One region of the uncultured Stenotrophomonas sp. genome, then DNA from elsewhere that is predicted to be linked to it. Evidence: riboswitches for the same ligand, from Rfam matches in the RefSeq annotation. Region 1 holds a riboswitch; the other holds the start of a gene.
The links. Region 1 has a riboswitch for glycine ahead of RWO33_RS14765 (trimeric intracellular cation channel family protein). Riboswitches for the same ligand answer to the same signal wherever they lie in the genome.
Positions count from the first base shown of each region.

Region 2: another riboswitch for glycine. It lies ahead of gcvP (aminomethyl-transferring glycine dehydrogenase); the one in region 1 lies ahead of RWO33_RS14765 (trimeric intracellular cation channel family protein).

Region 1 is NZ_CAUQPH010000096.1:8,254-12,655, reverse strand. Features, by position in the region: gene RWO33_RS14785 (glutathione S-transferase) at 1-372, opposite strand, end outside; gene RWO33_RS14780 (NAD(P)/FAD-dependent oxidoreductase) at 522-1,832, shown strand; gene RWO33_RS14775 (hypothetical protein) at 1,805-2,122, opposite strand; gene RWO33_RS14770 (GIY-YIG nuclease family protein) at 2,119-2,385, opposite strand; glycine riboswitch at 2,430-2,512, shown strand; glycine riboswitch at 2,533-2,623, shown strand; gene RWO33_RS14765 (trimeric intracellular cation channel family protein) at 2,713-3,330, shown strand; gene RWO33_RS14760 (GNAT family N-acetyltransferase) at 3,346-3,831, opposite strand; gene RWO33_RS14755 (DUF1778 domain-containing protein) at 3,836-4,105, opposite strand; gene RWO33_RS14750 (3-deoxy-7-phosphoheptulonate synthase) at 4,285-4,402, opposite strand, start outside.
Region 2 is NZ_CAUQPH010000031.1:5-4,406, reverse strand. Features, by position in the region: gene gcvP (aminomethyl-transferring glycine dehydrogenase) at 1-2,109, opposite strand, end outside; glycine riboswitch at 2,194-2,295, opposite strand; gene RWO33_RS08145 (hypothetical protein) at 2,432-2,578, shown strand; gene RWO33_RS08140 (multidrug effflux MFS transporter) at 2,590-3,813, shown strand; gene RWO33_RS08135 (hypothetical protein) at 3,863-4,249, shown strand.

The sequences.
Region 1 (4,402 bases):
GTCGCGGTTGGCCGGAGCGGTTCGCATGATGCCCCAGATCAACTCGCTGTACAGCGGCGCCATCCGCGAGGTGCTCCAGTCCATCCACTTCTCGGCCTGGGCACGCGCCATCGCGTCTTCCGGGTACAGCGTGCCCAGCGCGTAACGCGCGCAGAGGTAACGCACGATGGTGTTGGACTCCCACAGCGGCAGGCCCTGGTCTTCGATCACCGGCACCAGGCCGTTGGGATTCATCGCCACGTATTCGGCCGACTGCGTACCACCGAACGGCCCGCCGACCTCGATGGACGCGTACGCCAGGCCGATTTCCTCGGCGCACCACAACACCTTGCGCACGTTGCTGGAATTTTGCCGGCCCCAGATCTTCAGCATGTTGGTTTCCTGATCATTGAAGTGCGCCGCTACGATACGCCGATCGGCACGGCAGGTGAGACCGCTGCTGAACCCCGCCGCCGGCGTACACGTGCGCATGCTGCGGTACGTGCGACGATGCCCGTCGTCGCTTGCCAAGGAGTCCGTGCATGACCCGCGATCCCCTGCCCCACCTGGTCGTCATCGGTGGTGGTTTCGCCGGCCTCTGGGCCACCCGCGCGCTCGCCGGCGCGCGCCTGCGCATCACCCTGGTGGACCGTCGCAACCACCATCTGTTCCAGCCGCTGCTGTACCAGGTGGCCACCGCCGGCCTGTCCGCACCCGATATCGCCGCACCGCTGCGCCACATCCTTGGCGACCAGCGCAACGTCGAAGTGCGGTTGGGCGAGGTGATGTCCATCGACAAGGCACGTCGCCAGATCACCCTGGCCGACGGCAGCCAGCTCGGCTACGACATGCTGATGCTGTGCACCGGCGCCACCCATGCCTATTTCGGGCACGACGAATGGGCCGCCGACGCGCCCGGCCTGAAGACCCTCGATGACGCCATCGCACTGCGCCGCAAGCTGCTGCTGGCGTTCGAGCGCGCCGAGGCCGAACCGGATCCGGCGCGCAAGGCGGCCTGGCTCAGCTTCGCGGTGGTCGGTGGCGGCCCCACCGGCGTGGAACTGGCCGGGACGCTGGCCGAGATCGCGCGGCACACACTGCGCAACGAGTTCCGGCACATCGATCCGGCCAGCGCCAAGGTGCGGCTGGTGGAGGCAGGTCCGCGGGTGTTGTCCAGCTTCCCCGAAGTGCTGTCGTTGAAGGCGCGGCGACAGTTGGAGAAGCTGGGTGTCGAGGTGCTGACCGGCACGGCGGTGAGCGACATCGACAGCGAGGGTTTCCAGCTGGGAGAGCAGTTCGTTCCGGCACGCACCGTGGTGTGGGCAGCGGGCGTGGCGGCATCGCCGCTGGCGCGCACCCTGGAGGTACCGCTGGACCGCGCTGGACGTGTGCCGGTGCAGTCGGACCTCACGCTGGCCGACCATCCCGAGATCTTCGTTGCGGGCGATCTTGCCGCGATCAGCCAGGCCGACGTCAAGCCGGTCCCGGGCGTGGCCCCGGCCGCCAAGCAGATGGGCAAACACGTGGCCACGATCATCCGCGCGCGCCTGGACGGCAAGCCCGCGCCCGGACCTTTCAGGTACCAGGACTTCGGCAACCTGGCCACGATCGGGCGCATGGCTGCCATCGTGCATTTGGGGCGCCTGCAGTTGTCGGGCGTGCTGGCCTGGTGGTTCTGGCTGGCCGCGCACGTGTTCTTCCTGATCGGCTTCCGCAACCGCATCGTGGTGCTGCTCAACTGGGCGGTGGCGTACTGGAGCTACCAGCGCAGCGCGCGGATCATCTTTGGCGACGACCGGGAGGACCGGCGGCCGAAGCCGTCCGATCAGGGATCGTTGCCGGGAGCGAGGTGAACGTCCCACGTGCACAGGAAATCCGGGTCGCTGATGGTCAGCGCGATCGAGCGCAAGGTGTAGTCGCCCGGTGCCGCCGCAGCGTAGTGGTCCAGTGTCGGTGGCAGGAAGAGTTCCTCGCCGTCGACAGCGCTGGCCAGTACCACGCCTTCCTCGGCATTGATGCGTAGTACGTCGCCCGCCATCTGGCGATGTTCCAGTGCGTTTCCGTCGACGTCGAGGTAAGTGATGCCGGCGAGGACCGTCTTGCCGATCATTGCGCGCGCCTTGGCCCGGTCGATGTCGGTCATGGGAGGGGTTGCTGCAGCCAGGCCAGCTTGCGTGCGCGCGGCTGGCGTTTGAGCTCGCATTCGGCCCTGGAGGCTGCCGAGCGGTCGGGATAAGCGCGCATGGCCAACAGTTTCACCGGCGGGTTGGCGCGGGTGTAGCGCGCGCCCTTGCCGCACAGATGGGCCTGGAAACGGGCCTCCACGTCATTGCTTATGCCGGCGTAATAGCTGCCGTTGCGGCATTCGAGCAGGTATACAAACCAGGGGGTGGGTTCAGCGGGCATACCGGCATTATCCACCGGGTCGGTGCTGGCGGCTGCTAGAATCGGCCCCGGATGCAGGAGAGAGGCGCCGCGCTGGCGCCCGCCGAAGGCGCAGGCTCCCATAATCGCTCAGGCCGGTGGTCCGATAGCCCACCAACCATGCATCCAACACGCCGATCTGGAGAGAGGTCTTCAATGACCCGCCGAAGGGGCACGTGGCCTGGCCACCGAACTCTCAGGCAAAAGGACAGCGGGAGCGGCAACGGATTCCCACCCCACGACAGTGCTGCGGCGCTGCCGCGGTGCGTGCGCGTTTCCGTCCCAGCCTGCCCCACCCGGAGCTGCCGCATGCTGCTGTCCATCATCTACCTGATCGCCATTTCCGCCGAAGCCATGACCGGCGCCCTGTCCGCCGGGCGGCGGCGCATGGACCTGTTCGGCGTGGTCATCATCGCCTGCGTGACCGCGCTGGGCGGCGGCTCGCTGCGCGACATCGTGCTGGGCCACTACCCGCTGGGCTGGGTGAAGCACCCCGAGTACCTGGGCTTCACCATCTGCGCGGCGCTGATCGCTACGTGGGTGGCGCGTTGGATGCACCATTTCCGCCGTACCTTCCTGGTGCTCGATGGCCTGGGCCTGATCTGCTTCACCCTGATCGGCTGTGCGGTAGCGCGCGACGGTGGGCATTCGGTGCCGATCGTGCTGATCGCCGGCATGCTCACCGGTGCGTTCGGCGGCGTCCTGCGTGACGTGCTGTGCAACGAAGTGCCGCTGATCTTCCAGAAGGAACTCTATGCGGTGATCACCCTCCTCACCGGCGCGGCGTGGCTGGGCCTGCTCGAACTGGGCATGTCGCTCAACGCGGCCACGCTGTGGTGTCTCGGTGGTGGCTTCGCGTTCCGTCTGCTGGCGATCCACTTCAAGTGGGAGATGCCGAAGTTCGTGTATCGCGACGAGGTGCATTGAGGCACCGCCGCAGGCTCAACTGCCCATCGACAGGGGCAGCATCACCGTCATGGGATGGGCAGGCGAAACGACGAACCCATGTTTCAGGTAGAACGTCCTCGCCGATGCGTCGATGGCGTGGCACAGCAATGCACGCGCCCCGACCTGGTCGCACGCCTGCAAGGCGCGCAGCACCGCGTCCTTCAGCAATCCCTCGCCGATGCCTTGTGCCGTCCAGTCCGCATGCACCGCCAGACGCCCCAGGACGATGACCGGGATGGGATCGGGCATGTTGCGGCGAAGTCGGCCGGGGGCCGCGTCATGCGACATCGAACCGGCTGACAGCGCGTAGTAGCCGATCACGCGATGGTGCTCGTCGCAGGCGACGAAGCATCGTGATGCGCCGGATGCCTGGTTGGCATGCGCGCGCTCACGCAACCATTTTTCCAGGGCCGGCGCGCTGCAGCGGAAGTCATCGACCGACAGACCGGCGTGCAGGGGAACGGGCGCGGAAAGACGCAAGGACTTACCGCTCCCAGGGTGCGGGCGTGCTCAACAGGCGGCGCAGCGCTGCGTTTTCTTCCAGCGGTGAATCCAGCAGCGCGTTGAAGCGCTGCAACTGCTCTGCGTCCAGCGCGAACCGGGTCTGGTCCGCCAGCACTTCGCGGGCCTTGTCGCATGCCGCATCGAGGATGAATTCAGTGCGGTTGACCCCGCTGATCTCCACGGCGCGATCGATCAGGGCCTGCTTGTCGGCCGGCGCTCTGAAATTGATGACTTTGCTGGCGGTTCCCATGGGAAGCACTCGCACAGTAGTGGCTTGTGCATACATTGTACATACAATCCGGCCGGATTCAAGGAAGGAGTGAAGTCTGGCGCGCGACAGTCAAGGTATCCAATTGATTTCTTTGAATAAGTTCGAGAATACCTTAGACAGTGCCTGTCGCTGGGCCGGCGTGCGGCCGGCCCCGCGCCTCAGGCTGGTTCCGCCACACGACGCGCGCGCCGCGCACGCACCGCCTCGGCCAGCGACTCGAGCACGGCGAGCGAACTGTCCCAGCCGATGCAGCCATCGGTGATGCTCTGCCCGTAG
Region 2 (4,402 bases), on a different contig from region 1:
CAGGTTCAGGTGCGACACGTCCGAGCCCCACTTGCCGGGCTTGGCCACGCCGACCAGGGCGTTCATGTTGGCGCCGTCGGTGTACACCTGGCCGCCGTGCTTGTGGATGATCTCGCAGATCTCGACCACTTCTTCCTCGAACACGCCGTGCGTGGAGGGGTAGGTGATCATCAGCGCGGCCAGGCGGTCGCCGTACTTCTCGGCGTTGACGCGGATGTCTTCGACGTCGACATTGCCGTTGGCGTCGGTCTTGGTCACCACCACCTTCATGCCGCACATCTGCGCCGACGCCGGGTTGGTGCCATGCGCCGAATCCGGGATCAGGCAGACGTCGCGGTGGCCTTCGCCGCGCGAGCGGTGGTAGGCACGGATCGCCAGCAGGCCGGCGTATTCGCCCTGCGCGCCGGAGTTCGGCTGCAGGCTCACCGCATCGTAGCCGGTGCATTCCACCAGCATCGCTTCCAGCCCGTCGATCAGTTCCTTGTAGCCGGTAGCCTGGTCGGCCGGGGCCAGCGGATGGATGTTGGCGAACTCCGGCCAGGTCACCGGGATCATCTCGGCGGTGGCGTTGAGCTTCATGGTGCAGCTGCCCAGCGGGATCATGGTGCGATCCATGGCCAGGTCCTTGTCCGCCAGCGAACGCAGGTAGCGCAGCAGTTCGTGTTCGCTGTGGTGGGTGTTGAACACCGGGTGGGTCAGGAAGGCGCTGGTGCGCACCTGGGCGGGCGGCAGCGCATCGGCGGTGGCCGCGTCCAGCGCGTCCACGTCGACGCTCACGCCGAACAGCTGGCCCAGCGCGACGATGTCGGCGCGTGTGGTGGTTTCGTCCAGGCTGATGCCGACCGCTTCGCTGTCGATCGCACGCAGGTTGATGCGCGCGGCGGCGGCCTTGGCGTGGATCGCGTTGGCGTCGATCGCCTTGACGTGCAGGGTGTCGAAGAAGTGCTCGCCGACATTGACGCCGGCGCCGCGCAGGGCAGCAGCCAGGATCGCGGCCAGGCGGTGGGTGCGGCGGGCGATGCGGGTCAGGCCTTCCGGGCCGTGGTACACGGCATACATCGAGGCCATCACCGCCAGCAGCACCTGTGCGGTGCAGATGTTGGACGTCGCCTTCTCGCGGCGGATGTGCTGCTCGCGGGTCTGCAGGGTCAGGCGGTAGGCGGCATTGCCCTGGGCGTCGACCGACACACCGATCAGGCGGCCGGGCATCGAGCGCTTGTAGGCATCGCGGCAGGCCATGAACGCGGCGTGCGGGCCGCCGAAGCCGAACGGCACGCCGAAGCGCTGCGAGTTGCCGACCACGATGTCGGCGCCCCATTCGCCCGGCGCGGCGATCAGGGTCAGGGCCAGCAGGTCGGTGGCCACGGCCACCAGGCCGCCGCGGGCGTGCACGGCATCGGCCAGCGCCTGGTAGTCGCCGATATGGCCGAAGGTGTCCGGGTACTGCAGCAGCACGCCGTAGCTGTCCGCTTCCAGCGCTTCGGCGGGCGTGCCCACGCGCAGCACGATGCCCATCGGCTCGGCGCGGGTGCGCAGCAGTTCCAGCGTCTGCGGGTGCACGGCGTCGTGCACGAAGAAGGTGTCCGACTTCGACTTGGCGGAACGCTTGGCCAGGGTCATCGCTTCAGCCGCCGCGGTGGCTTCGTCCAGCAGCGAGGCGTTGGCGATCTCCATGCCGGTGAGGTCGGCGCACAGGGTCTGGAAGTTGATCAGCGCTTCCATGCGGCCCTGCGAGATTTCCGCCTGGTACGGGGTGTAGGCGGTGTACCAGGCCGGGTTTTCCAGCACGTTGCGCAGGATCACGTTCGGGGTCAGCGTGCCGTAGTAGCCCTGGCCGATGAAGGTGCGGAACACCTGGTTCTTGTCGGCAATGGCGCGGATCTTCGCCAGCGCGTCCACCTCGGTCATCGACACGGGCAGCGCCAACGGCGCCGGCGACTTGATCGAGGCCGGCACGATGGCGTCGGTCAACGCGTCCAGCGAGGCGTGGCCGACCACCTCGAGCATCTGCGCGATTTCGGCGTCGTTGGGGCCGATGTGGCGTTCGACGAACGCGTGGCTGTGTTCAAGCTCGCGCAGGGAAGGGGTGTTCTGGGACATGGCTGGCATCCAAAAGAGTGGGCACGCACGTTCGGAAGCGCGGACGGGGCGTGTCGTGGGCGACAACGATCCACCGGACCCTGCGGTCTTCCTGGGTGCCCCTCTGTCCTTTTGCCTGAGAGTTTGGAAGCGCGCGGCTGCGTGCTTCGTGCCCCTTCGGCGCCGGCACCGGCCGGTCTCTCCAGAGTTTTGGTGCGGGTGGTATCGGGCCTGAGCGATTACGGGCGTTGCGCCTTCGGCAGCGGATGCCTGGAAACCAAGCTCCACTTCTCCCACCATGTAGCCCGCCAATTATATCCCAGCGCCCCGGCCCGCAGCGGCCTTCCGGGAGATGAACGCGCTCACCGTTCCGTACCCGGATGTCGGTTTCGGCATGGAACTGGCGGGTACAACCGCCTATGATGAGCGGATCCTCGTATTCATCAGGCGCCACCCGGTCCGGGCCGGCGCCTTCCGTGCGTTCAAGCACGGTCGCTGACGGAACTTCCGATGACACCCGCTGCCCCTTCGAACCGCCGCCTGGCCCTGCTGCTTGCCGGCCTGGCCATGTTCGGCCCGTTCTCGATCGACACCATCTTCCCGGCCTTCCTGCTGTTGGGCGAGCGCATGCAGGTCGACCAGGTCGCCGTGCAGCAGACGGTCAGTGTGTACCTGCTGTTCTACGGCCTGATGAGCCTGGCGCACGGCCCGCTGTCGGATGCGTTCGGACGCCGCCGGGTGATCCTGGGCGGGCTGGTGCTGTTCATCGCCGCGTCGATCGGCTGCGCCCTGTCGCGCGACCTGACCACGCTGCTGGTGTTCCGCGCGCTGCAGGGCGTGACCGCCGGCGTGGGGGTGATCGTCGGCCGTGCGGTGATCCGTGATCTGTACCACGGCGCCGACGCGCAGCGCCTGATGAGCCAGGTGTCGATGATCTTCGGCATCGCCCCGGCGATCGCGCCGATCATCGGTGGCTGGATCCTGCTCGGTGGCGGCGACTGGCCGTTGATCTTCTGGTTCCTGGTGCTGTTCGCGCTGGTGCTGCTGGTGGCTACCGGCAAGTGGCTGCCCGAAACCCATCCGGTGGAAGCGCGCACGCCGCTGTCGGCAGGCGCGCTGCTGCGCAGCTACCTGCAGATGGGCAGCAACCCACGCCTGCTGCGCCTGGCCGCGGCCGGCGCCTTCAATTTCTCCGGCATCTTCCTGTACATCGCCTCGGCCCCGGTGTTCGTGATGCAGCACCTGAAGCTGGGCGAGGGCGGCTTTGCCTGGCTGTTCATTCCCACCATCGGCGGCATGACGATGGGCTCGTTCCTGTCCGGGCGGATGGCCGGGCGGATCACGGCGCAGCGGCAGGTGGCGATCGGCTTCAGCCTGTGCGCGGTGTCGGCGCTGGTCAACCTGGCCTATGTGCTGGGGGTGGCGCAGATCGCGTTGCCGTGGGCGGTGCTGCCGATCTTCCTCGGCGGCGTGGGCATGTCGCTGATCTTCCCGATCCTGGCGCTGGCGGTGCTGGACATGTACCCGCACCAGCGCGGCCTGGCCTCGTCGATGCAGATGTTCATCCAGCTGATGATCAACACCGTCGTGGCGGGCGCGGTCTCGCCGCTGCTCAGCAGCACGCCGTTGCACCTGGCGCTGGGCTATGCCGGGTTCTTCGCGGTCGGCGCGGCGTTCTGGTTCTGGGAGCGCCGCTGCGAGCGCAGGCGCGATGCGGCGGCGGGCGGGGCCTGAGCCCCGTGCGGTATCCTGTCACCCTTGATGCAGTCCGGAAGTCCCCCTGATGTCGACCACCTCCAAACTGCGCCGTGACCTGCGCCGGCGCCGCGAAATCGAAGAGGCGAACCGCGAAAAGGCCCACGCCTCGCCGGTCGAGCCGCATGCCGAGCTCCGCGACCAGCAGCGTACGCTGCTGGCCGGCGTGGTCCGTCGTGACGGCGAATGGGTGCTGGGCATGGACGGCCGCATTGCCGGGCAGACCCCCAGCGCCGCCCGCGTGCTGGCGCTGATCATGCAGGCTGCTGAACTGCACGAGCGCCAGGGCACGCCGGTGCGGCTGGTGTATTCGGACGCGTTGAAAGACGCCGCCCACGCCGAAGCCAAGGCCGAGGGCAAGGATTTCGAGCAGTTCAAGACAGATCTCGCGGCTTCCCTCAAACCCAAGGCGTAGAGCAACGCCCTGCGTGGCTGCGCCATACTGCGCGCGCTCCCAGCAAAAGCGGCTGCCGGTGAATCGAGTGCCGGGCCCCCATACCCTTTCCGGCGAATGTCCCCCGGCGTCGGCCGGAGGCCGACACCTCCTCCTTTACTTCGCCTCCAAGGG